3 regions of the Alicyclobacillus tolerans genome follow, and region 1 is predicted to be linked to each of the others. Evidence: riboswitches for the same ligand, from Rfam matches in the RefSeq annotation. Region 1 holds a riboswitch; each other region holds the start of a gene.
What was found. A riboswitch is a leader RNA that binds a small molecule or an ion and turns the genes downstream of it on or off. The one in region 1 is predicted to bind fluoride.

Region 1 (10,891 bases):
ATCTCACATCTGACAATGAGAAATGTATCAAACGAGTGGAAGAAATCTGTAAACTCTCGCAGATGTTTGCTTATGCTGAAGTAAACGCTTATGCTCGCTCTTCGACACTCATGTCGGCATACAGTAAAATGCAGAATCCACTCTTTCGAAAGTTTGTCATTCGTGAGAAATCGGACGTCTATCGTGCACTGCGTGCATTCTTTTCGGCCGCTCCGGAGGAGGGGAATACTGCTTGAACGTTCAGGAAATTGAAAAATTAGAAAAAAGCATCGAGTCTATGACCCAATTAGCCCGTACATGCGGGCTGGATTTTTATCCAATGCGTTATGAAATTTGTCCTGCAGATATTATCTACACGTTCGGCGCCTATGGCATGCCAACTAGGTTTTCGCATTGGAGCTTTGGCAAAATATTTCATCGATTGCGTTTGGAATATGACTTTGGCTTGAGTCGCATTTATGAGTTGGTTATCAATTCTAATCCTTGCTATGCGTTTTTGCTGGAAGGAAATACATTGCTACAAAATCAAACTGTCTGTGCTCACGTGTTAGCGCATTGTGATTTTTTTAAAAATAATGCCATGTTTACTCATACACCTCGTGATATGGTGGAACGTATGTCGATTTCTGCTGAACGCATTCGCCAATATGAACTTCAGTATGGACGCGGTACGGTGGAATCTTTGCTGGATGCTGGTCTAGCTCTTCAAGAGCATGTGGACGCTTCGGTTTCTGGACGTCGATATCGTAGGGAGTGGCGTGAACAAAAGGATAGAGAAAGACGCGGGCTGTACTCTGAAGATAGACCGTCTAAAAAAAGATCGGACTATGATGATTTGTGGACAATTGGCGACGAGCTACAAATAGAAAGTACCTTTGTCGAGGAACAGAGTACACGTTTTCCTCTTCCGCAGAAAGATATCATGCTCTTCCTAATAGAACACAGTCCTGTACTCAAACTATGGCAACGGGACGTGCTCTCTATTTTAAGAGACGAAATGCTTTACTTTTGGCCGCAAATGGAGACCAAGATTATGAACGAAGGTTGGGCAACATACTGGCATTTGCGAATTATGCGTGAGATGGATTTGTTGCCGGAAGATTCGATTGAATTTGCCAAGATGCATGCCGGAGTAGTTCTTCCTTCCCGTACAACCATTAATCCTTATTACGTGGGGTTGGCAATTTGGGAGGATATTGAAAAAAGATGGAGTAAGCGTCAAACACCTTCTTCAACAGCAAGTGAAGGACTCGGTTCGGCTGGTCGGGAGAAAATGTTTGAAGTGCGCGAGATGGAAAATGACATTTCCTTTCTGCGCAATTATCTGACGAAGGAATTGATGGAGCAACTCGATCTCTATCTTTATCAAAAAGTAGGCAATGAGTACCGGGTTGTAGAAACAGATTACGAGCAAGTTCGCAACGCGCTATGTGCTTCGCGTCTGAATGGGGGAATTCCCGTCATTCTTGTAGAAGACGGAGATTATCAGAGAAATGGAGAATTGTTCTTGCGCCATGCGTATGAGGGTGTGGAACTCGATTTAAAACAGTTAGAAAAAACACTTCCCTATTTGTATCAATTGTGGGGAAGAACCTGCCATTTGGCTACTGTAGTGGAAGGGCGGGAAGTGATTTTTAGCTGTGATGGCAAGCGCACACAACGAAAATTTGTTTAGTGTAGTTGCATTCTTGAGATTGGAATAGAGACGAAAATGATGGCATTTGCCGTTTCTGTTTTCTGCATTCACTATATAATGTAATACAAAATGAACTGAACAGGTGATGGAGCCCACCTTAACCGCCTCTATAGGATAATAGCTCCTACAAATTTATGAAATTTGTAGGGGTTTTTATATTTTGCAAGCATAAGTACATATGCGTAAATTGCTGTAACCCAAAGTCTAACTGCGTTCAGGACAGGCAAACGTCTTGGACTGTTTTTCCATTCCTGCATATGGTATGTCAAGCTGCCTGATGAATAGGCATCCAAATCGTATGAAGGAGGAAAAACAAGTGTTTAGTTTGGCTGGAGCAGATTTGACGCGTTTTTTGTTCGCTATGGTACTCCTGTTGGCAGCCGCAAATCTTCTTGGTTACGTAGCTGAACGACTCGCCATTCCAAGAGTGATTGGAGAGGTCGCAGGTGGTTTATTACTGGGGCCAACCTGCTTTGGTACCTTGTTTCCCGCTAGTTTTCATTGGCTCTATCTCGGCTTTCATTCGGAAAGCGATCTTTTTGGGTTTATTTATCAATTAGGAACCATCTTGCTGTTATTCACCGCAGGATTGAAATTTCAGTCTCGATTTGCGAAGTCAGATATTAAGACTGGATTAGCCATTATTGTCGGATCGACCATCATACCCTTTCTGGTTGGCTGGTTGTCGACATTCGTGTTCAATCCGTCTCAGTTTGAAGGACCCGATCACAATGTTATCGCTTTAAAAATCATCGTCGCCATTTCTATAGCTGTAACTTCCATACCAGTCATCTCCAAAATTTTTAGCGATCTCGGTATAATGCACTCCCGTTTCGCTAAAATCATTGTTGCCATTGCTGGTATACACGACCTTATTCTCTGGGTGGCTTTGGCAATCGCTTCCGGTATGGTAACGGGGGGACATGTCAGTTCAACAGGTGCAATCAATGTTTGGATGGTCTCCAAAAGCCTGGTTATAACATTGGCTTTTCTGGTGGTCTGCATTGGGGTTTTACCTTGGGCACTGCGCAAATTGACTTCAAAAAGGGCTAATTTGCTATTTCGGGCTTCCTTTTTAGGGTACTTTCTTGTCATTCTTTTTGCGCTGTCTGCTATTGCCGGATATCTACAAGTAGATGTGATGTATGGGGCTCTATTAGCGGGTATTGCCACTAAATTCAGTCTTCCTGAAAACCTTTTTAAAAAGTTAGAAGAAGGGGTTCTGGGGATTTCCTATGGTTTCTTTATTCCATTGTTTTTTGCCATCGTTGGGATGCAGTTGGATTTGGCGAAAAACTTCAGTTTTGGGTTCTTCATCCTCTATCTGATCTTTGCCACACTGGTGCAAGGACTGGTTGTCTATTTTACCTGTCGGATCATTCGTATAGATAAGTTAACCAGTTTCAATTTTGCCGCGGCGATGAATGCTCGTGGGGGGCCGGGTATTGTGCTTTCAACTGTGGCTTACTCATTAGGTATTATTAATCAAGATTTTTTCGCCATACTGGTTATGCTGGCACTCTTAACATCCTGGATGGCGGGTTCTTGGCTTCGTTATATTCTCAAAAGCGGCAAACGACTTATGCCTGGTGATGAAAACCTAGTGATTCAAAAAGCGCAAGAAGAAATAGATTTTCAATGGGAGCCCAGTCTAGAGTAAACCAATCTGTACACTGACCTGGTTCAGCCACAAATCAAAAACAATTTCTAGCTCTGAATCGATGTAGAGAGGCTGAGTAGCATCGGCCTCTATTTTTTATTCAGGAAAATGAATGTGACCACAAATTTTACTGATAATTATATCATTTTTATATTGCCAAACCAAAACGTTTTGGGTATAGTGTGGATAACGCTTTCATTGCTATTCATTTTTCATTTGGGTGTGTTCATTTAATGACAGTGACCATTAGAGATGTGGCGCGGCAGGCAGGTGTATCCATCACCACAGTCTCGCGCGCATTTAACGGCTATCAGGATGTTAGTGAGGAAACAAAGAAAAAAATATTGCAAGTCGCTGAAAGTCTAAACTATCGACCGAGTCGGGTTGCTCGCAGTCTCGTGCTGCAGCAGACACAAAGTGTTGGCTTGATGATTTCAGATTTCAACGTCAATCCTGGTGGACATCATTTTCTCTTTGATGTCATAGCCGGGGTGCACGACAGACTAGCCTATCTAGGCTACGATATTACATTAGTCAGTACCACAACTGCACGTCAGCGCCTGATAAGTTATATCGATTTCTGTACTGAACGTCGTTTGGAGGGAGTCATTGTTATGGGGATGCGGCTTGATGATCCATACATGCAGGAAGTTGCAGAAGCTAAACTGCCTTCTGTAGGGATTGACTTGCCCATTCTCAGCCGTTATTGCGGATACGTCATGACAGACAATGTCAACGGTGCCAGGCAAGGTGTTCGTTATCTCATATCCCAAGGGCATCGTTCAATTGGATTTGTTAACGGGCATGCTCAAGCTGCTGTCAGTGTTGATCGTTTGCGTGGTTATCAAACGGCCATGCAGGAAGCCGGCCTAGAAGTAAAAGAAGACTGGATCATTCACTCGAATTTCTTGGTTGATGGAGGTGAAACAGCAACTCGTCAATTGCTGCAAAATCATCCTGAAATGACTGCCATTTTTTACGCTAGTGATTTGATGGCTATTGGCGGAATGCGCTGCATTCAGCGGATGGGTAAAAAGGTGCCGGGCGATATAGCAGTTTTAGGTTATGACAATATTGATTTAGGCGAATGGGTGACTCCCATGCTCAGCACTGTCGCTCAAAAGCGTTACGAGATGGGCGTTGCAGCCGCTGATATGTTGATGGGAATGTTGCTTCGTCAAGAAGAACCCGGTGGTCGGCTGTTACCACCGTCACTGGTCATCAGGGAAAGTTCGTAAGCCAATTTCCTGAGATAGAGTTCGTGCGGTCTATGGTTCCGAAAACGATTTGGTTTATGTTTGCAAACAACCTGTCCATTTCTGCACAGGAAAGGAGCTTTTGCTTTGAATGATGTTGTTTTAAAAGAGAACGATGTTTTTCTGGTATGCTGTCAAGAAGGTACAACTATACGAAACTCGCAGGGTCAAGGTCACCACGGACTTTATTCGCGAGACACGAGGTTTCTGTCACGTTTGGATTGGTGGTTGGACCCTGAAGTACACATCATGCTGGATAAATTATCAGAAAATGGTTATGAAATATTTTACTGGTATACCAATACACCGCCTTCAGATATTTCGTCGATTCCCAGAGAATCTTTATGGATAGAACGGCATCAGTGGGTAGATGCGACTGGACTCTATGAACATGTGAAAATAAAGAATTATGCTCTCGATCCGCTGGAAATCAATGTGGGTTATGTGGTCGATGCGGATTTTGTCGATATGTTCGAAGTGCGCGGTTTTAAAGATACACCATTTCAAAGAGAAGTACAGGTTGTGACAGAAAAGACTGCTTGCAGCTATCAATACTCTGCTAGAGATGGACGTATTACCCGTACTCATGTCACTTTGGATGCACATCCAAATCATAGCGTGCAAGTGAATGTTTTGCCTGAAGAGAATGGAACGACTGCACGCCGTTATCAATGTAAGATACGACTTTTGCATCAAGAACAGGTCGAGTTGTTCCTCAAAGTGAAAATTGAGATCGTCCCAACCGTTACAGACTCAGTAGTCATAAGTGAATCTTGCATAGCTGAAAAGCAAACCGAAAACGATTTGGATCAATATCGATGGATTCGCGAGTCGTATGCTCAATGGTTCAATCAACTTCCTCAGGTTACTGGGGATTTGCGTTTTGCAGCATGGTATGAGCAAGGATTGAAAGATTTGCGGATGCTTCAAAGCAATTTGGGATACGGGACGTTGCTTACAGCTGGTGTGCCTTGGTACGCGGTGCCGTTTGGGAGGGATAGTTTAATTGCTGCACGGATGATGTTATTGGCTAATCCTGAATTAGCACGAGGAACTTTGCAGACAATGGCTCATTTTCAAGGCACTCAGGAAAGACCAGAGAAAGACGAACAGCCGGGTAAAATTGTTCATGAAGTACGCGATGGGGAACTCAGTCGACTGGGGATTCTACCTTTTGCTCCTTACTACGGGAGTGTTGATGCCACACCTCTTTTTCTAAATCTGGCAGCTGATTACTTGCGCTGGACGGGTGATGAAGAACTTTTAGAAATCTTGTTGCCCCATGTACATCGAGCTTTGGACTGGATTGAAATGTATGGCGATCGCGATGGGGACGGATTTCTGGAATATTGTCGAGAAGCAGAAGATGGAATTGCGAATCAAGGATGGAAAGACTCTGGAGATTCCATTATGTACGCTGACGGTCGTTTGGTGGAAGGACCAGTGGCGCTGTGTGAAGTACAGGCTTACTTGTATCGGGCTTACTTAGATTGGGCGCAAATTTTCATGTCTCGTGGTGAAAAAGAGTTAGCAACTCGTTTACAGAACAAAGCATCAGAATTACAAAAGAGTTTTCGCGAGCGATTTATTCTATCGGATGGGAGTATAGCCTTGGCACTTGATGGCATGAAGCAGCCGTGTGCGGTGATTTCTTCCAACATGGGTCAGGTTTTGCAAAGCTTGCTCCTCTCCAAAGTGGAAGCTGATCGAGTGGCTGCGCGAATAACAGCCGAAGATATGCTGACGGGTTTTGGCATTCGAACACTTTCTTCTAAAGAGAAACGTTATAATCCGTTGAGTTATCACAATGGTTCGGTTTGGCCGCATGATACCTGTTTAGTATTGCAGGGGTTGCGCAACTATAGCTGCAGAGATGAGGCTGTAGCCGTCATGGAAAATCTGTTGCGAGCTCAAGATGCATTTGACTTACACAGGCTACCGGAATTGTTTGCTGGTTTTGGAATCTCCGAATCAGCCAAACCAGTACCTTATCCGGTTTCGTGTTCTCCTCAAGCTTGGGCCGCTGCAACACCGGTATTTGTCTTGGAACAAATCATTGGCCTTCGTCCAAACGCTAGTCGACAACAGATTGCGCTCGATCCGCTGCTACCCGATTCCATAAAGGAGTTGAAGATAGAGAGAATTCCGCTTGGTCATGGACATTTGTCTCTGTATCTCAAGTCTCTGAACAAATCGACCCAATATGATGTTTTACAAAACACGACAGGTTGGGAAGTTCTTTATGAACCTATGGCAAGGGAGGTGATGGCGCATTAGTGGCGCTGACTTGACATAGATACGTCAGTCAATCACCTCATTGTCCATCAAATGTGCAGTATTGAACAAAATCAACCCAGCAAACATTCAGTTACTAGGAAATCTTATCCTTGTCCATTGCAGATGCCAGTTAAGCGAAAATTTCACGAAAGTGAGGTAGATTTAATTGAAGCAAGTCAAAAAAGCAGCTATGTACTCTCTCGTGGGCTTGACTTTTTTAGGGCTAGTGGGTTGTGGTACAGCTAATAACAGCAACTCCTCGCAAGGTGGATCCACGAGTTCAGGTAAACCGGTAACTATTGTTGTAGCCAGTTGGTCTGGAACAAATGTAACCAATGGGATTATTGATCAGCAATTAGCTGATTTCAACAAGACACATCCTGGTATCCATGCGGTATATCGTCCGATTTCTGGTAATTACGAGACGATTCTCAAAACGGAGTTTGTGGCAGGAGATGCGCCAGATATCATTACATTAAACAATGGCGGGCAAGCGCCAACCTTTGAAAGTGAAGGGGCAGTCATACCGCTGAATTCCTATATCAAGCAGTCTAACTATTCTTTGAGCGATTTCTTCTCTGGTGCACTGAATATGTTTGTGGCGAACGGTCAGGTCTACGGTATTCCTCGTGATCAATCGCCGCTCGTTCTTTATTACAATCCGGTTATGTTCAAGCAAGCTGGCATTAGTGGCCCGCCGAAGACATGGGCGGAACTCTACGCAGATGCTAAAAAATTAACAAATCCTGCAAAGAAAATTTATGGAATCGTTCAGACACCACAGGAACCTCGTTGGGCGCAATTTGTCTATCAGGCAGGCGGCAGTGTCATGAATAATAACATGACTCAAATGACTTTAAATACTCCGGCAGCCTTGAAAGGGTTTTCGTTTTTTGTCAATCTCTATCGTTCAGGAGTTGCCGCACAACCACAGGATGTCGGAGCTACATGGGGAGGACAGGCGCTTGGAATGGGACGCGCGGCTATGACCTTTGAAGGGGCTTGGGCAATTCCATATTTGCAAGACACGTATCCGAACACTTCATTCGCTATAGCTACGTTGCCAAAAGGTCCTGTCAATAATGTCAGTCTGGATTTTCCAACCGCTTGGGCCATCACCAAAGATTGTTCGCATCCGCAACAGGCTTGGGAAGTCATTCAGTATCTGACTGGGGCAGGTCAAGCGCAATGGGTGGAACAGGGCGGACTGGTAACCGTTCGAAAATCTTTAATTGACATGCCCTATTACAAAGAACATCCGATTTATGAAAACATCTTGAAGCAATTGCCCAACGCAGTGCCTTGGAATTTTCCCAATGGGTTCGATCAATATGTGAATACGACACTTTCTAATGAGACTTTATTGGCGGTTGATGGAAAAGAAAGTCCTGCACAAGCACTACAAAAACTGCAAAGTGAAGGTGAATCAATTTTACAAAATGGAGGTAGCCAGTGATGGCCGCAGTTCAAGCAGACTCCCAGAGTCGGAGCGGTGGTCGTTTCCTGCGTGAAAAAGGCATGCAGAAATGGCGGCGACAGGAAACCGTCACCGCCTACCTTTTCTCTCTGCCGACTATCATTCTTTTGTTGATGTTTTCTCTTGGTCCAGCAGTCTATGCCTTTTTTCTGAGTGGCGTTTCTTGGAATCTGTTAGACCAAATGCACTGGATTGGATTGCATAATTATGCTGCTATTTTTCGTATGCCACTCTTCTGGACGGCAGTCAAAAATTCATTTATCTTTGCAGCAGTCGTCATGCCGGTGCAAACAATCATTGCCATGATATTCGCAGTAATCATGAATCAGCATCTTCCCGCCCGGCCACTGTTTCGTTTGGCATTCTTTTTCCCGTCCATCAGTTCATCAGCTGTTACGTCTCTGATGTTTATGTGGATTTTCAATAAACTGGGGTTATTGAACGGTTTTTTGAACTGGTTTGGGATTTCTGGGCCTGACTGGATAGGAGATCCTCGTTTTGCGCTTTCGGCCATCATGATATTAAACATATGGAGTACATCGGGATATTTCATGGTGGTTTTTTTGGCAGGTTTACAATCCATTCCACAAAACTTCTATGAAGCGGCAGCTATTGATGGAGCATCTGCATTTCAGCGTTTTTTGCGGATTACAGTGCCACTTTTGAGACCCTCCACCTTCTTTATTGTAGTCATGGGCATGATTGGCACACTGCAAATGTTTGATCAGTCCTTCATCATATCGGGTGGCACAGGTGGGCCGCTCAATTCTACCATGACAATGGCGCTACTTATTTATGAAGAAATTTTCTCCTATGGAAATGTCGGTTATGGAGCCGCGATAACGGTGTTTCTTTTTGTAGTTGTACTTCTGCTTACCCTGTTAACGAATCGCTGGCTTGGCAAACCGATTGAGTATTAATCGATGGCTGTTGAATGCGCAAAGTGAGGGAGGGTGAATGGTTAAATGATTGTATCTCCAGCGCAAAAAACATGGGGACGCATATCCCGCGGTCTGTATCTGCTCATTTTAATCGTTGGTGCGCTTATTATGGTGATCCCGTTTCTTTGGTCGCTTTCCACATCATTAAAGCCATTGAATCAAGCGTTGGCCTACCCGCCACGTTGGATTCCTCATCCCTTTTTGTGGAAAAATTATATAGATACGTGGAAAACAGTTCCCATGGAGCGATGGTTTCTGAATAGTACTTTGGTTTCAGTGGTTGTGGTCATTGGAAATTTATTGCTGGATGCGCTCGCTGGCTATGCTTTAGCAAGAATTCATTTTCGTGGACGCAATCTAGTGTTCTTTGGTGTCATATCTATGTTGATGATTCCTTTCCAATCCATCATGTTGCCAGTCTATATCGAGTTGCGCTCTCTTGGCCTTATCAACAGTTACGCAGGCATGATATTACCGCAACTGGTTTCGGCTATGGGCGTGTTTCTCATGCGACAAGCCTTTTTGAACATCCCGGAAGAAGTGGAAGAATCAGCCGTGATTGAAGGTGCTAGTCGGTGGCGAATCTTTTGGCAAATTACATTGCCTATGGTGCAGCCTACCATGCTTACACTGGCACTCATGATGTTCATGAGTTCTTGGAATAATTTTCTTTTACCACTACTTGTAGCCAATAAACTGCAATTTTGGACCCTGCCGCTAGGTATGGTAATGTTTCAACAGCAATATTATACAAATTGGCCATATTTAATGGCGGCAGCTGTAATGGCTACCATTCCAATAGCTATTTTATTCCTTATATTCCAAAAATGGTTTATCCAAGGTATTTCTACGACAGGTCTCAAATAGTGAAAAGTGCAAGGACACACCCTGTTATAAGGGTTGTGTCCAACGCTTTTCTATCTCGCGAGCTGAAGATAGGATCAGTGAGATGAGGCGTTGCAAACTTTCTTCTGTTTTGCGATAAATGGGGCCAGCAACGCCAATGCCTGCCAACAGTTCTCCTTTTTCGGTAAGAATGGGTGCAGCGACTGCAAAAGCGCCGTCATCCAATTCTTCCTCACTATAGGCATATCCTTTCCTGCGAATTTCCAATAACTCCTTTTTCAAGGATTCCACACTATCTGGAGAACTCTGGGATATTTCTTGTAATTGCGTCAGGACGGTTTCCTTTATAGCTTCACTAGCGTAAGCAAGCAAGATTTTGCGTGTAGCTCCACGATGGAGTGGGAGGACGCTGCCTGTACGTGTTGTCAGTTTGATGGGTAGCGGGCTGTCGATGGATGCAATGCAAATACCTACTAGACGTTCTTCATCCAGCATGGTCAAACTTACCGTTTCACCACTAGAGGCCGCTAGACATTGCATAGATGGCCAAGCCATTTGGCGTAAACTGTATTCCCGGTTGGCATGCATGCCAAGGATATAGGCACTCATACCCAGTCGATATTTTTTGTTTTCTTGATTTTGAGCAAGATAGCCATGTTCGGCGAGTGTTGTCACTAAACGAGCAACTACAGTGCGCGGAAGATGAAGAAGGTTAGACAACTCTGCCACGCCCAATTC
Region 2 (10,891 bases), 670 kb from region 1:
TGGCTGTAACCTCCCTGTATCTACTTCAACAAGAACTGGTTTTTTCCGGCCTGTTGATATTAGGGATAGGGTTTGTCTATATTGGGTTTCATTATTTTCGTCTAAATATATTAATTTCCCAGTTATTGGCCATTGTAGCTATTTCGATAATAGGGGCTCTACTTGTCACCTATTTTTTTCGTCGTGCAGTTGCTCGCGGGGAGCGGGGGATTAATCCTTCTCTACCGAAGACGACGGTGACAGTCTATTCTGTAGCACCTTATTTTCTCTATGGATTTTTATATTATTTATTGCTATTTATGGATAGATTAATGGCTTGGACAGCAACGGGGCAATCGCTGCTTCCGCTGGCAATTTGGTTTCGGGGAGATTACGAAGTAGCTCTTGACTTTGCGCTCATTATGCTTGTTGTTCCGATGGGATTGATGGAAGTAAGTGTCTATCGTTTAATTGTCGAGGCAATTGAAAGTCAACAACAATACACTCTTTCGATGGCTGAAGAATTGAGCAACATCATCAGGCGCAAATATTTGCGCAGTCTGTTGCTCATGCTCGGAGTTTCGCTGATAAGCGCGTGTACAGATTATGTAGTCTTTCGCTTTGTGTTGGCTGAATATATTGTGCATTCATTGCATGAGCCCATCTTTACAGGCTATACCATAAAAGTATTTCTCCTTGCGCTGATTGGCTATACCTTGCTGTCAATCGCTTTAATGAATGCAATTTTAATGTTTTCTCTATCTCGGCCTGACGGTGTGATTCGTCCCTTGCTATGGTCCATTGCTTTAGACGCGCTAATCGGTTTTCTGCTCAGTCGCTGGTTTGGTTATCCTGACGCGGTCTTTGGATTGATGGCAGGGGCGCTGTTATTTTCCACTTTAACGACGATAAATGTTTTTCGTATCCTGACGAACGTTGATTATCATCTCTATTTACTTTCCTAAATCCTGCCCTCCCAACAATTTCAGGCAAGTGCCGTGGACCCTTGTCTATTTCGACTCAGTATGTCTTGAACATACGCTGTGGAGACATAGGAAGGTGTCTGCACATGTTGCTCGGAATGGTAGGTGTGAGTGCCTCTGTAGGTTTTTTGGGTGCTGGTTTAACCACGCTGGAGCAAGAGGATTTTGTGGCAGGTCATCCTCAAAAATCTAGATGGTTGGGATGGCGAAACAAGTTAGCCGTGATTTCGCTATGGTTTTGCCTTTTGGGAGGATCGACGGCTGAAAAAATCATTACAGAAGAAAATTTTTTCCATTTTACTTGGCTGGGTTCAGTCATACTCATAAGCATGGGTTTGTGGATTTTAATAGAGATTGATCGCGATTTCATACAAGACATCCATGATGAAAAGGTATCCGTTCTGATTCATGAAAAAATGATGCTGGCACTTGCCTTTTCACTCGAAAATCTATCCATTGGGCTCAGTCTTGGATTTTTGCATGAGTTTATCAGTTGGGCTGTGATAGCAGGCTTTTTATTAGCGTTATTTTTAGTCTCGGGCTCTAGGATATTCCAATCGAGCAGAAAACCATCAGCAACTCATTCTGAACATTCCACAATATTTTTCAACAGGTGGATGAGAATAGCGATTTCCATTGCCGTTTCCTCGCTCTATTTGGGATTAGGCATCTACCATCTATTTTGAACCATCCAGGTTATGGGGCGTTCTGTCGTTTTTGAAAAAAGAAACGCAATCCCAATCCAATGGATAAAATGGCTGCCGTCATCAGGCTTTGCAAGGTTGTTTGCGGGGCATCATCAAGTGACAAAATCCATGCATGGATAACGGGTGTTTCCATGCATAGCGCTGCAGCTGCCCAGGCCATCATGCCAGCACCCAGAGGGAGTATCCACTGCTGTTTTTCCGCCTGTTGAGAAAGGAAATAGGCAACCAGAAAAAAGATAGGTAATGTGATAGCGGTTGTAAAAAGCAATCCTATACGATTTCCTTTTGTCATCATGCCAAGCCATAAGATATTATCCAGATTTCCGATTGCCGTAAAACTGAAGATTTTTAGCGTTGTAGGAATGCTATACCATGGTCGGCGGGCAGAAATGCGGCTCAAGGTCTGGATGCTCATCCAACTCAACAAGAGAATCGCCAAAAAGCGGAATACAACCGCCTGTAGCAAATAATCCATACTGCTGACCATTGCAATTTGCCATAAACTAAGTAAAATTCCAGTTTGAATCAGAGCGTTGCGCCGTTCTTGCGGCATAAATCCGGTAGGTAATAGAATTCCAGCCAATAAGGCGTTGTCTATACTTGTGATGAGCGAGACCAAAAACAGCTGCAATGTGGAAGACATGTTTCACCTCAAAACCAAAAAAGTACCCCTACTGTCTGTGAATGAAACGAGAACAGTAGGGGCCATTAGCCAGTTCATTCCGGCAGTTCACGGTGAGCTCCATCACCGGATTCAATTGTCCAATTCTTATGAATGAATGGAGCAGAACATGACAAACCTTGGACTTTCTGTTAAGACGAAATTCTTTTTGTAACCGGATCGGCAAAAAATCTGAGAATGCGCTATACATACCAACCAGTCGGTAGGTATAATATGTGCTAGCGATGTTCGTGCCGGCTGCTATACAAAATGTGACCGCGCACGTTTATACTAGTCATGAACGCACGGAGGAGGGGCGCCTATGTGGTATATCATTCAGGGAATTGTGTTTGTCCTCGTTTTTGGGACAGCGCTTTACCTGTTTGGCACAGCTGTCAGACAACGTTACTTGTATTTGAAATTGGCAGCGCCTGACCCCACACGTTTTGACAAACCGGGGCAAAGATTGAAAAGCTTCGTAGTCAATGTGTTGGGACAACGGAAGGTTTTAGCCGAACCGTCCGGGTTAGGACATTTTTTTATCTTTTGGGGCTTTCTATTTCTAGTATTTGGCGATCTCGATTTTATTGTTTATCACATCCTTCGTTTTCATCTGCCTTGGGCAACTTCTCCTGTCTATCTGTTTATTGAGGAGATGTTCTCTTGGTTTGTGCTGGTGGCCATCATTGTGGCGGCTATTCGCCGCTATGTGTTGCGTCCTATGCGCGTGGAGCAGACTTTCGAAGGCGGCTTTATTCTCTTTTTGATTGGGACAATTGTTGTCACTTACTTTATTGCCACAGGTGCGGATATGGCCTTGGCGGGAAGTTACGGTGGATGGTATTCGCCGGGTGTTTCGCTGATCGCGCGTTGGTTGGCGCCTCTTTCAAAGAGTGGGTTGCTGGCAATTAGCGAAATTTGTTTTTGGCTGCATATTCTTGCAATCTCCACATTTCTCTATTTTATTCCTCGTTCGAAACATATGCATATGATTGGCGCACTCTTTAACTGGTACTTCAAGAAGTACGAGCCTGCTGGCAAGCTTCGCAAGCTCGATTTGGAAGACGAGTCTATTGAGGAATTTGGTGTAGGACAAATACAGCAATTTACCTGGAAACAGTTATTAGACGGCTATGCCTGTACGGAGTGTGGGCGTTGTCACATCAATTGTCCAGCAACCTTGTCAGGAAAACCGCTCTCTCCTAAGCATCTGATTTTGAAGATGAAAGAGGCTATTGTTGCTGAAGGTCCTCAGTTATTGCAACAAAAAGCGGCTGGAGCAGAAACTCTCAGTACACATCCGGTTTTTGAAGGAGTATTTACTGACGAGGAAGTTTGGGCTTGCACAACTTGCCGTGCTTGTGAAGAAGCCTGTCCGGTAGCGAACGAACATGTTCAAGACATTATCGATCTGCGTAGGTATTTGGTGTTGACAGAAGGAAAAACATCGCCGGAAGTTACCAAGGTTTTTAGTAATTTAGAGAGACAGTCCAATGAATGGGGTATTAGTAAACGTGAACGTGCGGCTTGGGTTGGAGACTTGCCTGTCAAAACCATGGAGGAAGTGGAAGGGAAGGCCGAGTATCTGTTTTTTGTCGGTACAGCCGCTTCTTATGATCAGCGCAATCAGAAAATTGCCCAAGCGTTTGCGCGTATTCTTCTGGCGGCAGGCGTTGATTTTGCGATTCTCGGTACAGAAGAAGAAAGTGATGGCGATTCTGCACGCCGTTTAGGCAACGAGTTTTTATATCAGGAGTTTGTGCAGCGCAACATTGAAATTTTCCAAACATACGGCGTGAAAAAAATTATTACGACCGATCCGCATGCGTTTAATACTTTCAAAAACGAATACCCTGATTTTGGGTTTGAGGCGGAAGTCTATCATAGTACGCAATTTGCGGCAAAATTGATTCAAGAAGGAAAACTGAAGCCAACCCACCGGATCGAAAAGAGAATTACCTACCATGATTCCTGCTATTTGGGCCGATATAATGACATCTATGATGCGCCTCGTTTTATCCTGGAAGCTATTCCGGGGCTGGAGCTTGTAGAAATGGAGCGTAGTCGGAACAAGAGCATGTGCTGTGGCGCTGGCGGCGGTGGTATGTTTAAAGAAGAGGGCGGTGCTTCCCGTATCAATGTAATGCGGGCTAAACAGGCTCTGGATACTGGGGCTGAAGTGGTTGGCACAGCCTGTCCATATTGCATGACCATGCTGATTGATGGTACAAAAGCGAATGGAGCAGAGGAAAGATTGGAAACGTTTGATGTCATCGAACTGCTCGCACAGTCCATTGCTTGAGGAATAAGGGATGAGGGGCATAAAAGTGGGTTTATCCAAAACTCTCAGCTTCTCTGTTACGCATGGAGTATATTTTCATGGGAATTTTGAAATGAATAAGCAACTATCGGAGCTGTCCAACGATTCTTGGGCAGCTTCCCGATTGTCTGCAGAAGTTTGCAAATCATGTTGTGTCCATTTGAAAATGACCAGGCTTTCCCTTTGGTTCTTGTCGCTATCTCGGCTATCATAATGACAGAAAGTGAAAAGAGCGGGAATTTTGCTTGCTGAAAACCATCATCAGTCTAACAGGAGGCGGACGAGATGAGAAAATCGGTGATTGTCAGCGCGGCACGCACACCGTTTGGCAAATTTCAAGGTGCTTTGTCCAATATGAAAGCGGTTGAGTTAGGTGGTATAGCCATTCGCTCCGCACTTGAAAGAGCGAATCTACCGGCCGGTCAGGTGGATTCGGTTATTATGGGAATGGTACTACAGGGCGGTGCTGGACAAATTCCTGCTCGACAGGCTGCGAGACTGGCTGGATTGCCGTGGGAAGTGCCAAGCTTAACCATTAATAAAGTTTGTGCGTCCGGTTTGCGAGCAGTCACGTTAGCAGACGCGCTGATTCGCGCGGGTGATATTGAGGTAGCTGTGGCGGGAGGAATGGAGAGTATGTCCAATGCTCCCTACGCGTTACCTGCGGCGCGAGGCGGCAATAAAATGGGCGATGTACCTCTTGTCGATTTGATGGTTCATGATGGATTAACATGCGCATTTCATCAAGTTCATATGGCGGTTCATGGCAGTGATGTGGCGGCAGAGCTGGGTATTACACGTGAAGAACAAGATCGGTTTGCCTTGTTGAGCCACGAGAAAGCAATAGCCGCAGCAAGAGAAGGAAGGTTGCGGGATGAGATAGTTCCCGTATCAGTGCCCACACGCAAAGGAGACTTGCTGGTGGAGGCTGACGAATGTCCGCGAAGTGATACGTCGCTTGAAAAACTGGCAGCTTTACCCCCGGTGTTTCAGGAAAATGGTTCGATCACGGCAGGAAACGCACCGGGAGTGAACGATGGAGCGGGAGCGCTTGTGCTCATGTCTGAAGAACGAGCCGCGTTACTAGGTCAAAAACCTCTGGCGTTCATCCATGGATATGCAGAAGCAGCACTTGAAGCAAAATATATTGCCCTGACTCCAGCGCTCGCGATATCTCGACTTTTGGATAAAACGGGTTATCGCCTAAAAGACATTGATTTATTTGAGGTCAACGAAGCGTTTGCTGCGGTTGCTTTAGCTACGGGCAACAAACTGGCTTGGGATACTGAAAAAGTCAATGTGAATGGCGGAGCCATCGCTTTTGGACATCCTATTGGAGCAAGTGGAGCGCGTATATTGATGACTTTAATCTATGAACTGCGTCGTCGTGGCGGTGGTCTCGGCATAGCGGCAATTTGCAGTGGGGCGGCACAGGGGGATGCAGTATTGGTGGAAGTGCCGCGAAATTAAGCTTGCCTGAGTTACAAAGAAGATGTAAGAAAGTTCACGTTCATCATTTGAGACAATGGGGAGTGTTATCGACTAATGGCAGAGATACGTAAAGTGATGGTTATAGGTGCAGGTCAAATGGGGAGTGGTATTGCACAGGTAGCTGCAGAGGCGGGACTTCAAGTTGTTTTGAATGATATTCAAGACGAATTTATCCAACGTGGTTTGGCTGTCATACGTAAGAATTTGCAACGCGCAGTAGATAAAGGGCGCATGGGACAGGAAGAAATGGCTGCTGTGTTGGGACGGATTGAGACGAGTTGCCAGCTTGATGCAGGTTCTGACGCAGATATAGCGATTGAAGCAGCCACAGAAAATATGGATATCAAATTGGGGATATTTCGCAAATTGGATGAGTTGATGAAGGGTGACGCTATCTTAGCTTCCAATACATCCTCTTTGCCAATAACAGAGATTGCTGCTGTCACTCGTCGTCCTGAACAAGTCATTGGTATGCATTTTATGAATCCAGTACCTGTGATGAAATTGGTGGAAGTTATTCGCGGTTTAGCCACGAGTGATGCGGTTTATACAGCTGTGCATGAATTGGCAGAGAAAATGGGTAAAACGGCAGTGGAGGTCAACGATTTCCCGGGTTTTGTCTCCAACCGTGTTCTATTGCCTATGATTAACGAAGCGATTTACTGTGTCTATGAAGGAGTGGCTACACCGGAAGCGATAGACGAAGTGATGAAACTTGGCATGAATCATCCGATGGGACCGCTTACCTTAGCTGATTTTATAGGACTTGACACGTGTTTGGCGATTATGGAAGTGCTCTATGAAGGTTTTCGTGATTCCAAATATCGCCCTTGTCCCTTGTTGCGCAAGTATGTGAAAGCAGGGTGGCTTGGGAAAAAATCAGGTCGTGGTTTTTACGTGTATAACGATTAAAGCTTTTGTAAGCAGTGAAAATATACAATTGACAAGTGAGGGAAATGTGAATGTCTGAAGAGTATGTAAAGCTTGTGGTTGAAGGTACGACAGCAAAATTAATCTTGCAGCGTCCGAAGCAGTTGAATGCTCTCAATCAAGAAGTTATCCGTCAATTGGACGCTCATTTAACTCAACTGGAGAAACAAAAAGATGTGCGTTCCGTCATTCTTTGTGGAGAAGGCAGAGCTTTTGCGGCTGGCGCAGATATTGCCGAGATGGTTGATATAGATAGCCTCCAAGCTGCTGAATTTTCACGTCTTGGTCAAAAGGTGTTTGCCAAACTTGAGGCACTTCCTCAACCTACCATTGCGCTCATTCAAGGTTACGCTTTAGGTGGTGGACTGGAGGTGGCCCTGGCTTGCGATATTCGTATTGCGGCAGAAGGTGCTAAATTGGGGCAGCCGGAAGTGAGTATTGGTGTATTGCCTGGATTTGGTGGAAGTCAACGGTTACCACGAATCATAGGTCAGGGACGAGCCTTGCATATGCTTTTGACCGGTGAGCCAATTGATGCTCAAACGGCATTGGCTTATGGACTCGTTACGGCTGTGGTCAAAGAAGAAGAATTGATGGAAGAGGGCATTAAGCTTGCCAACAAGTTTGCCAAGTTGCCTGCTAAAGCTCTCCATTTTATCAAGAGAGCGGTTTATGAAGGGGCAGAGACCGATCTCGAACGAGGTACTGCTCAGGAAGCAGCCTTTTTTGCTCTTGCTTTCTCAACAAATGATCGCAAAGAGGGTATGCAGGCTTTTCTCGAACGCCGTAAACCGGAATTTCGTGGAGAATAAATTGGTTATGCATCTTTAAAATAAATCATGAAATTCGGGAAGATACGAAGAAACCTGGATAAAGGTGTCGATGGGTCATGAATTTCGAATTCACATCTGAACAACAAGAAATTCGTAAAATGGTGCGCGATTTTGCCCGAGAGGTCATTCTGCCCAAAGCGGCCGAGATTGACGAAAAAGACGAATTTCCAAGAGAAATCATACGACAGATGGGCAATCTCGGAATGATGGGTCTGCCTATTCCAGAAGAATGGGGTGGGGTAGGCGCTGATTTTGTCTCTTATATTTTGGCTATTGAAGAGATTTCTTACGCGTGTGCAGCTATTGGCGTCATACTCGCTGTTCATACTTCAGTGGGTACATTTCCGATTCTATACTTTGGCACAGAAGAACAAAAACAAAAGTATATTCCCAAATTGGCACAGGGGGAATGGATTGGCGCCTTTGCCCTGACGGAACCTGGAGCCGGATCGGACGCATCTTCCATTCGTACACGTGCCGTGCGTGATGGGGATTCGTATGTGCTGAATGGCAGCAAAATGTTTATTACCAATGGCGGCGAGGCGGATGTCTACTGTGTTTTTGCGGTGACCAGGCCAGAAAAAGGAAGTCGTGGTATCACAGCATTTTTGGTAGAGAAAGATACTCCGGGTTTTCGCATAGGCCGCAAAGAGCGGAAAATGGGGTTACATGGCTCTTCTACTGTAGAATTGCTATTTGAGGATGCTCGTGTACCTGTCGCCAATCGTCTGGGAGAAGAAGGCGCAGGCTTTAGTATTGCCATGCGCTTGCTCGATACAGGTCGAATTGGGATTGCCGCCCAAGCTCAGGGCATAGCACGGGCAGCGTTTGATGCAGCGAATCAGTACGTCCGCGGTCGCAAGCAGTTTAACCAGTCGCTTTTTGACTTTCAAGCCGTACAGTTTATGTTGGCAGATATGGCGACCAAAATTGAGGCATCGCATTGGCTGATTTACAATGCGGCCAATCGTAAAATGCGCAATTTGCCATGTGCGAAAGAGGCCTCCATGGCAAAAGTATTCGCTTCAGACGCCGCCATGCAAATCACGACGGATGCAGTCCAATTGTTTGGAGGGTACGGATATATAGCGGACTATCATGTTGAGCGGCTGATGCGCGACGCCAAAGTCACACAGATTTATGAAGGAACGAACCAAATTCAACGCATTGTCATAGCCCGTCATATTTAAATCAAGAGAATCCCGCGTAAAGGTTTCTTCATCGGGTTCTAAAGCCTTCTGCCCGACATGTGTTTGCACAAGATAACAGAGAGGATGAAAGATACTTATGAAATTTACTTTGGACAAGGAACATGAACAGCTTCGCCAGTTAGTTCGTGAATTTGCTGAGAATGAGGTTAAGCCAGGGGTGGCGGAACGGGACGAAAAGGAGTATTTTGACCGAACAATCTTTGATAAGATGGCTCAGTTGGGGATTACAGGAATTCCTTGGCCGGAAGAATACGGCGGCGCAGGCATGGATTATCTCGGCTACGTGATTGCTGTAGAAGAATTATCACGAGTGGATGCATCTGCAGGGGTTGTGCTTTCAGCACACACATCATTGGCCGGTTATCCGATATATCGATTTGGGACAGAAGAGCAGAAAAAGAAATATTTGGAACCTATGGCGTTAGGTGAAAAGCTCGGGGCATACGGTCTGACGGAACCGGGAAGCGGATCGGACGCTGGTGGAATGCGTACTACAGCGGTTCGCGATGGGGATAGCTATATCTTGAATGGCAACAAAGTATTTATCACAAACGGTGACGCTGCGGAGACTTACGTTGTCTTTGCTTCGACCGATCGCGCTCAAAAAACACGTGGTGTGACTGCCTTTATTGTCGAAAAGGGGACACCTGGATTTCGCATTGGCAAACATGAGAAGAAGATGGGTATTCGCGGTTCAACAACGGTTGAGCTGATCTTTGAAGATTGTCGCGTTCCGCTGGCCAATCGTCTTGGTGAAGAAGGATTTGGCTTTAAAATCGCCATGATGACACTGGATGGTGGGAGAAACGGAATTGCTGCGCAAGCGGTTGGCATTGCCCAAGGAGCGTTTGAAGCAGCGCGCGACTATGCGCAATCCCGTGAGCAGTTTGGCGCTCCAATTGCCAATTTGCAGGCGATTCAGTTTAAGCTAGCAGATATGGCCACCAAAATTGAAGCAGCGCGTTTGCTAACCTATCAAGCAGCATGGCTGGAATCAGAAGGGTTGCCCTATGGACAGGCGTCTGCAATGAGTAAAGTGTTTGCTTCCGATGTAGCCATGGAAGTGACCACAGAGGCTGTGCAAATTTTTGGTGGTTATGGATTTATTCGTGAATATCCAGTAGAACGCATGATGCGGGATGCTAAAATTACTCAGATTTATGAAGGTACAAACGAAATTCAACGATTGGTTATTGCTCGTCATGTTTTAAACAGTCAGCGCTGACAGATGTTGTTATCCATCGTCACCCTTAGAAAGGAGAATGAGCGTGCATCCCCTCGTGGAAAAACTTTGTCAGGGCGACATCCGCGCAGCAGCTCGCGCACTGACTGTGGTCGAGTCTGATGATGAAAATCGTCGGCAGTTGCTGGAAAGTCTCTATCCCATGACGGGACGCGCTCATATTATTGGGTTTACAGGTCCGCCGGGAGCAGGAAAAAGCACACTCGTAGATGCTATGATAGGATTTTTGCGCCAACGTTCATTGAAAGTCGGTGTGTTGGCGGTTGATCCGTCTAGTCCATTCAGTGGCGGGGCGTTGCTCGGCGATCGTATTCGCATGATCCGACATAGCGAAGATTCAGGTGTATTTATTCGCAGTGTAGGCACACGCGGAGATTTAGGTGGACTGTCTGCAGCTACGGGCGATATGGTTCATGTTCTGGATGCCTTTGGCTGTAACGTGATTTTTTTAGAGACCGTGGGAGTAGGTCAATCAGAATTGGACGTGTTAACTCGCGCTGATTCTGTTGTGTTGGTCTTGACACCTGGCACGG
Region 3 (10,891 bases), 650 kb from region 1:
TAGGTGCCTTCATTCAAGACTTGAACGTTCGATTCGTGCTCGTGAATCCGCATCACGTCAACAAGAGCAAAGAGTTGGAGGATAACTCGCCGACGAAGAACGACTACAAGGATGCTAAGGTCATTGCGAATCTCGTGAAGGACGGCAAGTACACCGAGCCCAAACTCCCAACAGGTGTCTATGCGGATTTACGAATCCTCATGAACCTGAGGGAAAAGGTTATGGTGAATCTAGGTCAGGTGCAGCGGCGGATACAGAACTGGCTCGACCGGTTCTTTCCGGAATACACCCAGGTGTTCAAGGATTGGGAAGGCAAGGCATCTCTCATTACACTGCGTGAGTCTCCGTTTCCACAGGACCTCGTCTTACTAGGCGCCAGTGAGATTGTGAACCAGTGGAAAAGTGGCGGTGTGAAACGGGCTGTCGGTATAAAGCGAGCAAAATGGCTCGTAACAGCCGCTGAAAAGTCCATTGGTCTGAAAGAGGGACTCAAGGCTGCTCGGTTGGAACTGACGGCTCTACTGGAGCAATACGACATGTTCACTCGGCAACGTGACGAAATCATGGCTCAGGTGGAGCAACTGCTCAACCAGATTCCAGGCACTGACGAGATGCTGAGTGTACCAGGGATGGGTGTAACGACACTTGCTGGCTTCCTGGCTGAAGTCGGTGACCTTCAGGGATATGACCATGGGCAGCAGATCATTCGGCTTGCTGGACTCAATTTGAAAGAAAACAGCTCTGGCAAGAGAAAAGGGAAAACTGGCATCTCTAAACGTGGACGCTCACGGCTGAGGGCACTTCTATTCCGAGCGATATTACCGATGGTAGCTACGAATCCAGAGTTCAAGGCTTTGCACCATTACTATACGACACGAACATGCAATCCCTTGAAGAAGAAACAGTCGCTCATTGCGCTGTGTGGAAAGCTCATTCGTGTCCTGCACACATTGGGGACAAAGCAAGTACCGTACAACTCTGAAGATTTACTGGGACCGCTTCGGAAGTCCCAACTACAGATGGCTGCTTAACTGATTCAAACTCGTACTTCAACTTACTCGCTTGTGAGACACGATGAAAGACCAAGACAAACGAAAGCACGGATAAGCCGTAGTAACTATTCCATAAGGGCAACGACCCAGCAAAGGAGCAAGAAACGGCATCCACCCCTTGAGAGGTAGAACGAAGGAATGTGAGGGCATAGACCCAGTGTGACATGGGAGGGTAAACCGCAAGGGAACGTGTGGACATCCAAAGGTGCGAACATCATTATGTTCCATGTATTGGTAAATTAACGCCAATCTCTGTTCCTGCCACGGAGTATCCGTTTGAAAATTGGCACATCTAGCATTCTGGCAATCCCTCTCAAATTGTCAAGGTGCGTAATCGTGAGAATGAGAGAGTAAATAGAAGAAAACATTAATTTATAGTGGGAGGGAATCGGAGCGGCTTGTCGCCCCGCTCTTAATGTGGCGGCTTACAAAGCTGTCATGGAGGTCTTCAAGGCTATATCCCAGAACGACAACGTCTCGGTACGCCTGTTGTCGAAGATGTGCATACGTTCGTCGATCACGCAGAAATGTACGTAAATTTCATCTAAAACGAAGGACAGTAATTTTTCTGGACAGGGTCTATAATCAAGCTTATCATCTCTTTCCTTTCCGGGGGAGGTATGCAATCCTTGGCTGTTTGGGAAATAGCATTAAACATGGATGGTCTTGATCGAGGGATATATCGCTTGTTTGAAAATAAAATCCTTAAAGTGAATACGGTTCCGGACCATTCTGTAATTCAACAAGTGGAAGGGTTTGAAATCAATCAGTCGATGGTTGATGTGCCTGACTGCCCTGTTTGCGGCGTTCCCAGCACATCTGGGGTGAGCGCATGACTTTAGTGCGCAACCTTCTAATCGCTACCTATGCCGAATCTGCCGCAGGGATTCTGTATTCCCTTTCAATTACCTGGCTGGTTTATCTCATAACTCATAGTCCTTGGGCTCTTGGACTGTCCTTAGGTGTATATCTTGTGCCTAAGACATTCGGAGCCATGGTTGTCGGCCATGTTATGGACAACAAGTTTCGTCGCGTTTACATCATGGGCACGAATATTGTTCGTGCGCTTGTGGCTCTTGTGATTCCTATCGCGTGGGTGTTCTCTATTCGGACATTTTGGCTTATCCTCCTTGTGACGTTTTTTGAGGCCATCCTCGGATCTTACATCCATCTCGCCTACCAAGTCATGGCCAAGCATGGTGTCATATCGCGAGATTTGTTGCGGTTCAATGCGTTAATAGCATCTGGTACGGGGATCGTGGAAGTAGTGATACTTATTGCCATGAGTCTTTTTCTGCTGGGCCAGCCTTCAAACCGCCTCTTGCTGATAGTTTCCACTTTGATATGTATAAGCGCCATTGCCGTCGGACTCATTCCCGCCGAATCGTATCCCCAAGTTGCTGTGAATCCAGAAAGCATTTCTTGGCGGAATTTCAGAAAGGCCTTAGATTTTATAAAATCGGATTCCCGAGTTACGGTAATTTTGATTTCGGGGTTTGGTATTAATTTAGCGCTTGCACCGATTTTGTCGCAACTACCAGTGCTCGTGCGAATGCACTTTCATGCCCAATCGTCGTTTTATTCTATGCTGTTGGCCTGTATGTCGCTCGGAGTAGTAGTAGTCAGCTTGGTTATGGCCTATGCACGAGTGACTATTCGTCGACCCAAAGTCGCTTTGAATCTGGTTTTGACCGTAGAACTTGTCTTCGCTGGCATCATCGCGGCTGCAGGGGATGTCCGATCCCGGTTTATCGAACTCGTCTTATTTGCTCTCCTTGGAGCGGCGCAGAGTACGATTAACACCTTTGAAATTAGTTTGTTGCAGATGATTATTCCGCACAGGCTGGTTGCGAGGGTTCTCTCGGTGATTGTGACCGTCAGTGGCACGGGGGCCGTCATCGGTCTCGCATTGGCCGCATGGGGCATGAATATTGTGGGCCTTGTTTGGACATTTCTTTTGTTTGCTTTGTTTGCGTTAATTGCGGTGGCAATGTCATTCTTCTGGCTCTTTCAACTGCGGCGCAACGAGGAGGTTAAACTTGGAGAGGATTAAAATGAGTGTTCTGTTGAATGTTCCAGATACAACGGAATTTATGGTCATTGCTCAAAAGACTTTTTATCAGACCATTTGAGAAAAACTTAATTCACTATTCGTGGTTGTTAACCAGCGGTTCGGATGCCTTTGGACCTTTTCAAATACTAAATCCTGATGCTCGAGGCGTCCAATACGTCATTGGAAAAATGTTTTGTGAACGAAATGATAGATTTCAATGTCCCATTTTCTCTGAACTAAAGATGAGGACGCAGAAGCATGGGTGACGTCACAGAGAATGGATGGTGATAAGTTTGAAAGTGCACGTGAATAGAAAAGTTTGGATTCGATCTATAGCTGTCATTCTTTATTGTATGATCGCAATATGGGTGAACATTCGATTTCTTGGTGTGTTCCTGGGAAATGTGAATGTGGATAAATCAATTATCTGGAATTATGCGGTGGGTCTCTTTCTTTGCTTGATGGTTATTCTGATGACTCGTGGGCAACGGTCTCGTCCACTGCCAGTCTTTCCACACAAAATACGAGAGATAGGCTTTGCAGTTGCTATTTTACTCATTAATGCTGGAATACTGTTGTTAGTATGGACACATTTACACTTCATAATGAGAGCCATCGCGCTACTTGGCCATAAGTTGGGTCTCTCCAATCCTGAGGTCGTTTTAAAGTTGGGTAATGCCTTGTTCGTACTGCCCATATCCTTGTTTATTTTTTTCATGTGCTTTTGGCGGCTGAAAAGTAATCGAAAGACACTGGTCTCCATGACATGGAAAGATGGCATCATTGTTATCGTATTTCTTGGCTTGACGACGGCGATTGCTTTCCTAAGAAATCAAATATTTGGTCTTCCCAACACAAATTTGTTTCCCCCTCTTTCCTTGGCCAGTATTCTTGTTTTTGTTTTTCAGTTCTTTATTAATGGATGGCAAGAAGAAACTTTATATAGAGGTTATTTGGTCCCACTAATGCTTTCTTTTTTACAATCTCCTTTTCTCAGTCTTTGGTTTGCGAGTATCTTTTTTGATGCAAGTCACATTCCATTATGGATTTATGGAATTCATTTTAGCTCTATCGCTTGGTGGCAATATATCCTGTTCTGCATATTTCCTTTTCAACCGACGGGCTGGGTATTCGGAGTTCTGTATTATAGGACTCGCAGAGTGTTACCGGTTGCCCTTTACCATACTTACCTGTTATGGGGTTTTCCCTTTATTATGTGATCTGGTATTAGGCTGAACTAGTGGGCACAGCAAATCGAGACCCCTTATAAAACAAGAGTTTTCTGGAATTGTTGATACAATCTGATACATAGGATTATTGTCTTGACAAATAGTGGCGTGACTTCGTAGACTAAATAAAGTCTAAGCAAGGATATTCAGCAAAAATGACTGACATATCTACTCCTTATTTGCATAGACTGGATTAACCATTGAGTGATATCGGTGATGGAGCTCACCAGAAAGCCTCTACAAGAGGATGATGGCTCCTGCAAAAGCTAAATGCTTTTGCAGGAGCCTGTTTGTTTTTATCCAACTTCCACGCAGATTTTCTAGGGAAGGTTTTTAGGATTGAGGTTTATGAAGAGAGGGGGACATGTCATGAAATTAGGAGCGATTGTAACAGGTGCGATTATTGGAGGGGTATTGCGGTTTTGTCTCAGTGTCTGGATTCCAACGCCAGAAGGGTTTCCGCTCGGAATATTGTTCATTAACTTGTCTGGCTCCTTGCTTCTAGGAGCTTTTCAGGCTTATGTCGCCCAGAAATCGTTGCCGGAGTGGCTCATTCTCGGCTTGAGTACGGGATGTATAGGTACATATACGACATTTTCTTCCTATTGTTTAGGTGTTCAACAATTAGCCATTCACCATTTGGGATGGGCTGTCTTTTACGCGCTAGGAAGTTTGATAGCAGGACCTCTCACAGCCTTTTTCGGTGAATGGATGGTAAACCTCAGTGTGCGCAAGTTGCATGCCGTGAAGGAGTTGTCGGTATGAATGCCATGATGTTATTGCTGGTCAGTATCGGATCGGCCTTAGGAGCTTTGGCGCGTTATTGGGTAGGTAAGCGAACCATCAGTCTTGGAACAGATGTTTTTCCCTGGAATACATGGCTGTTGAATAGTACAGGAACATTTTTGCTGGGGATTTTTTTTCAAGAATTTAGTGTCCTTCATCATTGGATTGCTCTTTGGATATTGCTCGGTGAGGGATTTTGTGGGGGCTTTACTACTTTTTCAACATTATCTGTGGAAGTTGTCCGATTGATGAGGAGGAAGCGAATGCTTGCTCTCGTTTATTTGAGCAGTTCGCTCAGTTGTGGATGGTTGCTAGCCTGGCTGACTCATTGGTGGCTGTGACAACCCCTCCAATCGTTGTACAATGAAGGGAAATGAATTTGCAGGTGAAGAGGAGAAACTGCGATGAGGGCATTGATGATCGTTCCAGCCTTCAATGAAGGAAGCAATATTGAAAAAGTGCTGATTTCATTAAAAAAGGAACAGCCGTTTCATTCCATTGTAGTCATCAATGATGGTTCCATAGATGATACCGCTGAGCGCGCTGCCTTGATGGGAGTAGAGGTGCTTTCTCATTCATGTAATTTAGGGTACGGCGCAGCTTTGCAGACGGGATATCGATACGCTGCTCGCCACTCGTATGATTGCGTGGTGCAGATAGACGCAGATGGACAACATAGTCCGCAAGATGTTACGACGCTTCTGGCCGCTCTCTCTGAAGGGGACGCCGATATCGTGATTGGCTCTCGTTACAAAGGGGATGCCAGTTTTCAGCCTGGTCTAGCCAAAGGTTTTGTCATTCGGTTTTTTCGAAAAATCATCTTCTGGATTGGCAAACAATATGTGTCTGATCCAACTTCTGGTTTACGGGCGCTGAATCGGGCCGCTTTTTCTTATTACAGTCAATCCGCACAGTTTCCAGCGGATTATCCAGATGCCGATTTTTTAATCGATGCTTGCTTAAGAGGTTGGAAAATCAAAGAAGTGGGGATAAGCAATCAAAAAAGAACCTCTGGCAGAAGTATGCATTCAGGTCTCCGTCCCTTTGTCTATCTTTTGAAAGTCAGCATGAGTATTATGGTCAATCTTCTCGTTTATCTATTGGATGTCAAGCAGTCTGTACAGTCTGTGAGTGACTGTTCAGAATCGAAATCAAAGTGAGGAGAAATCCAAGAATTCATGGTTCGAGAACGCATTTCTAACCTACATCGTTTCGCAGTCTACTATGGGCGAGGATCACTGCAGGATTTAGCTGAGTACGATATGGTGATTCTGGAACCCGCTCACTATCAAGAAGAAGAAATTCAATATCTTAAAAGCAGACAGACACTGGTGATGGCCTATGCAAGCGTTATCGAGGTGCCTGAGTATCACCCGCTCTATCCTTTACTGAGAGAGGATGACTTTCTTCGTAAAAAGGGTGAAAAAATAGTGCAGCCAGTTTATGGAGGATTTTATGCCGATCTCGCTTCCCCCCATTGGCAGACCCTTCTCCACCGTCATATTGGTCAGTTGTTGGTTCATTCTCATTACGATGGTGTTTTTTTAGATACTATCGGTAATGTGGAGTGGCCGGAACTGCCAGATAAAACAAATCAATTGAATGCTGCCATGCAAATTGTCGCGAGTTTACGCAAATGGTTTCCACAGCACGGAATTTTGCAAAATAATGGATTAGAGACACTGGCTAACCATACGGCTCCGTTTCTGGACGCCATTATTTGGGAAAACGTTCCGCTCGGTGACTCGGCAAGTGCAGCTTGGATAGAAATCGTCAATCAACGGCTGCGCAACCTTCAACAAAAATACGCTGTACGTACTTTGCTGCTTTTTGACAGACTGGAAAAGATGACGCGACAAGAAATATTGCGGCGGCGTCAGTTTGCTGATTTAAATCAATATCCAGTCTACTTCGCAGAGACTTATTTTCAGGGAAAAGTTACTCCCGTAAACCGTCATATATAACCCAAAAGCGTTTTTTAACGAATTCTTTTTGCAATCACAAATAAATAAGGTGAAAAAAATCGATTAGGATAATTTTCTAATCCTAGGGTGGTCGTCAATGAACGAAGACCAAGAAATAGTTTTCTGCGTAGAGAGTGTTTCACTAATTCAGCATTGTCTGGATTGAAATAGAGAAAGCAGGATTTATAGTATCCACTAAAAACAATTTCAAAATTGTTGGATTCTTTGATAGGTGCTTGCAAGGCTTGCAGATTCATCGCCTTTGGATTGTGGATGGCTAACAATGACGGATTCAATATACGGTAGAGAAGAAAATTAAAATAGCGAATATTGGGAACTTCTATGACCAACCATCCCTGAGGCGCCACCAATTGCATATGTCGTTCTATGACCTCTTGAGTATTTTGAAAATGTTCTACAAAACCAAACGATGCAACGACATCGTATTGACGTTTAGGAGTATACGAAAAAAAATCCTCACCTGAGAGTTCCTCTGGGACAATGCCATGATGCTTTAAAAGCTTTCCCACCTGTTCAATATTCGAGTAGTCGATTCCTGAAACGCGGTAACCAAATTGGTTAGCAAAATAGATGAGATTAGTGCCTGGTGCACAGCCGATTTCGAAGTAACTTGCGTTCTTTGGCAGGTAATGTTGGAATATATCCGAAAATATATGCTTTTGAAAATCACTCCTAGTTTCTTGTTGCCAATAAGCATCCCAAAACTTCTTCTCAGACAAGCGTTCCATGACTTTGACTCCTCTTTTGCAGTCTGGTTCTCTATATTGAGTGTGGGAAACACCTTCGCTGAATGCTTGTATTTATCCATAAGTGAGATACACTTGAAATGAAAATAGCCCTGTATTTGGAGGCGTGGGCCCATCGTTGACTACGGCTCGTTCTTTAATCAGCTTTTTCATCTATTTCATTTTGCCATTGCATTGGTTGTTTTTTTTCTATTGTTTCCTCGCTGGCTGTTTCGACAAGTTGATGGCTCCAGAAGTGACCGGTTTTGGTCTTCTTATCTACGCATGAATTGTCTATTGATGATTATTGGTTATGTATTAGTAGTTTTCAAAATTTTTGCCGGCATCAGCGTGTTGGCTTGTCTGTTTGGAATCCTGGTATTTCGTTTGCGCCGGGCACCTCACAGGACACGTTTAGCGGCCCTTGGGGGAGCGTTTTTTTACAGCAGCTTGGAAAGTCAAAGTTGGTGGGTTCACCTAAGACAAAAGTTGAGAAAACGCTGGGCAATAATTTATCGTGATTTGCGTCGTTGGCATTTTAGCCATCGGACAATAGAAATTTTTACTTTTTGGGTCGTTTTTGTCCTGTCCGTCTATATTCGCTCTTATGATGCATTGGTCCATGCGGCACCTAGTATGTCAGATGGGTACACCACATTGACATGGGCCAAATATATTGACATGAACCAATTATTTCATGATGGAATTTATCCTCAAGGTTTTTATATATACATTGCTCTTATCGGTAAATTAGCACTTGTGAATTTATTATATATTTTGAAGTATAGTGGGGCTTTTAACAACAGCCTTGTGGTTTGGAGTATCTACTACACTCTAAAAAATTTAACAGGCAAGGCCAATGGCGCGCTTGTTGGCATGGCTCTGTATGGCGTTTTTGGATATCTAATCTTGCAAGACGATTGGAGTCGCGTAGGAGCCAGTCTTTCGCAAGAATTCAGTTTTGTTTTTGCCTTGCCAGTGCTAGTCTTTGCCTATAAATATTTAAAGAGTGGCAGACCAGAAGAAGGATATACCGTTTTCTTTGGTCTATCGGCAGCCGGTTTAACACATCCATTTGGTTATGCACTGGCACTTCTTTGTGCCGGATCGCCACTTTTGGCTGAATGGCTGGTTCAACATTTGCGTTGGAATCGAAAAATGACATGGATGACTGGTGCCATATTGGCTTCTTTATTTGTCACTTTATGGCCGCTTGCTGTGGGTCGATTGCTAGGCCATGCAGTGAATGCTGCTTCGGTTACTTTCATTCATGCTCATCAGGCGATTTCATTTCCTCAACTCACTTGGCTGGATATCCTAGGAGCCGCATGCAGCTTGTTTCTCTGTGTGATAGGTGTCCTTCATGTATTGCGAGGCGACTCTCTCACTTTATCCATAGCTTTGGCAGGTTTGCTCATGTTTACACTTTATGAATGGTTGGCTCCTCTTTCCCAGAGCGTCGCGTTGTCGTCACGGGCGATTGATATGTGGGCCATTATAGAAGCGCTGGTCATAGGATACACAGTCTATCTGCTTCTTTTGTTTTTTCCCGTACGGGCGTGGTGGCAATGGACACAGGCGGTGGGCATTTATGCGCTGTTCCAAGGAGCTGTTGCTTTCTGCGGTGTCAATCCAATTATTCCTTATAAATTGTTGTCCAATCACAATGTCGAACAGTATTTACAAATAGTCAAACAACAAACAAATGGAAGCTATTTGTTGGTAGCTCCTGATCAATATTATTCTCTGGTGCTCGATACAGGTTATTTGATGCATGTCAACGCGTTTGTGCATGAATTTAATCCAAAGGCAAGGATACCGTTGACAGCGTATGGAGCCGGGAAACCTTCCTTAGCCATTCCGCATGACGTGTATATCATTTATCCAAAACATCTGTACGAAATTAATTCAAGTCTGAGTATTTATCCAATTGAGAAAAAGATATATCAGCAGGATGAACTCGCATACCGGAATCTGGCTCATTGGTTGCGACAGTATCAAAGTGCGGGTCATTCTTTACAAATTGAATATGATGGACCTAATACTACGGTTTATCTGATTTATAACAATAAATAAATACCATAAAATTAAAAACGCAATATGTTATTTAAAGTAAATTAAAATAGAATGGAACTATGTCTATCATTTTGCTCGAAGATACCTTATAGTGTATGGTTAGAATAAAGGATAAAAAACCATAGAAAAGATATATTCTTGCAAGCTGTACACGGTAGGTGGTGTATGGGGTGAATGATGTACTGCGGCTTACGGTGTTCTGTCTAGGATTCATTTTTGCCTTGACGAACGGTTATTTGCTCATAAAACGAAAATTAACAGAGCGTTTTAGCATTTTGTGGTTGTTTATTTTCGTGTTGATTATGCTCATTTCTATTTTTCCAACGGTCCTCAATCAAGTAGCATACCTTCTTGGTGTCACTTATCCGCCCTCCTTATTGTATCTAATGGCTATTTTAGGCATGCTGTCCATCATGATTTATCAGTCCATTCAACTTACTGTACTTGACCAAAAAGTGCGCACCATGAGTCAGACGCTTGCCATCCTGGAAAATGAATTAACAGCTTTACGGCATCAGGGATGGGAGTTAAGGCCCGAGACAGCGGCAACTGAAGAAGGTGTGCAGTGAGATTGAGTATGGATTTTTCGCATCTTACTATGACATTATTTTGGTTCATTCTTCTAATCGTTTTTATAATCATTGTCATCCTTGGCAGTTTGCTCTTTAGGCAGGTCCGCTGGCGAAAACATTACGAAACAGAAATGAATCGTATGGAACGAATGGCACAAGAAATTCGTCCAACGGCGAGAATAGAAGAAAATCTGGCTGCCGTGTTACGGATTCTTTCCAGTATGCATGAAGCGCCTAATTATGCAGCATATGTTCTCGACAAGCGGAGCCAACGATATATACTCAAAGCAACATTGCACCCATTTGACAAGTTTTCTAATACAGGTCCATCCTATAGCGGCTTGGCTGTCGACAGTCGAGAAAAGTATTTGCCGCCTATGGTTTTGGAAGCGGATGCCACCCGTGCATCAGTT

Region 2: another riboswitch for fluoride. It lies ahead of ACOJUR_RS00510 (hypothetical protein); the one in region 1 lies ahead of ACOJUR_RS03870 (cation:proton antiporter).
Region 3: another riboswitch for fluoride. It lies ahead of ACOJUR_RS00570 (fluoride efflux transporter FluC); the one in region 1 lies ahead of ACOJUR_RS03870 (cation:proton antiporter).

What each region holds. Positions count from the first base shown of each region.
Region 1 covers NZ_JBMGNK010000002.1:752,712-763,602, forward strand. Annotated here, with positions in the region: gene yhbH (sporulation protein YhbH) at 1-236, shown strand, start outside; gene ACOJUR_RS03865 (SpoVR family protein) at 233-1,675, shown strand; fluoride riboswitch at 1,769-1,830, shown strand; gene ACOJUR_RS03870 (cation:proton antiporter) at 2,013-3,356, shown strand; gene ACOJUR_RS03875 (LacI family DNA-binding transcriptional regulator) at 3,590-4,594, shown strand; gene ACOJUR_RS03880 (amylo-alpha-1,6-glucosidase) at 4,700-6,889, shown strand; gene ACOJUR_RS03885 (ABC transporter substrate-binding protein) at 7,056-8,345, shown strand; gene ACOJUR_RS03890 (carbohydrate ABC transporter permease) at 8,345-9,286, shown strand; gene ACOJUR_RS03895 (carbohydrate ABC transporter permease) at 9,332-10,174, shown strand; gene ACOJUR_RS03900 (IclR family transcriptional regulator) at 10,199-10,891, opposite strand, start outside.
Region 2 covers NZ_JBMGNK010000002.1:84,417-95,307, reverse strand. Annotated here, with positions in the region: gene ACOJUR_RS00520 (hypothetical protein) at 1-944, shown strand, start outside; gene ACOJUR_RS00515 (MntP/YtaF family protein) at 1,049-1,648, shown strand; gene ACOJUR_RS00510 (hypothetical protein) at 1,659-2,312, opposite strand; fluoride riboswitch at 2,362-2,428, opposite strand; gene ACOJUR_RS00505 (heterodisulfide reductase-related iron-sulfur binding cluster) at 2,653-4,632, shown strand; gene ACOJUR_RS00500 (acetyl-CoA C-acetyltransferase) at 4,936-6,120, shown strand; gene ACOJUR_RS00495 (3-hydroxybutyryl-CoA dehydrogenase) at 6,196-7,053, shown strand; gene ACOJUR_RS00490 (enoyl-CoA hydratase/isomerase family protein) at 7,104-7,883, shown strand; gene ACOJUR_RS00485 (acyl-CoA dehydrogenase) at 7,961-9,094, shown strand; gene ACOJUR_RS00480 (acyl-CoA dehydrogenase) at 9,192-10,340, shown strand; gene meaB (methylmalonyl Co-A mutase-associated GTPase MeaB) at 10,384-10,891, shown strand, end outside.
Region 3 covers NZ_JBMGNK010000002.1:100,032-110,922, reverse strand. Annotated here, with positions in the region: gene ACOJUR_RS00590 (IS110 family RNA-guided transposase) at 1-1,031, shown strand, start outside; gene ACOJUR_RS00585 (hypothetical protein) at 1,682-1,888, shown strand; gene ACOJUR_RS00580 (MFS transporter) at 1,885-3,105, shown strand; gene ACOJUR_RS00575 (CPBP family intramembrane glutamic endopeptidase) at 3,411-4,325, shown strand; fluoride riboswitch at 4,538-4,601, shown strand; gene ACOJUR_RS00570 (fluoride efflux transporter FluC) at 4,704-5,099, shown strand; gene ACOJUR_RS00565 (fluoride efflux transporter FluC) at 5,096-5,461, shown strand; gene ACOJUR_RS00560 (glycosyltransferase family 2 protein) at 5,525-6,280, shown strand; gene ACOJUR_RS00555 (endo alpha-1,4 polygalactosaminidase) at 6,299-7,084, shown strand; gene ACOJUR_RS00550 (class I SAM-dependent methyltransferase) at 7,099-7,833, opposite strand; gene ACOJUR_RS00545 (hypothetical protein) at 8,116-9,906, shown strand; gene ACOJUR_RS00540 (DUF2304 domain-containing protein) at 10,077-10,475, shown strand; gene ACOJUR_RS00535 (HD-GYP domain-containing protein) at 10,505-10,891, shown strand, end outside.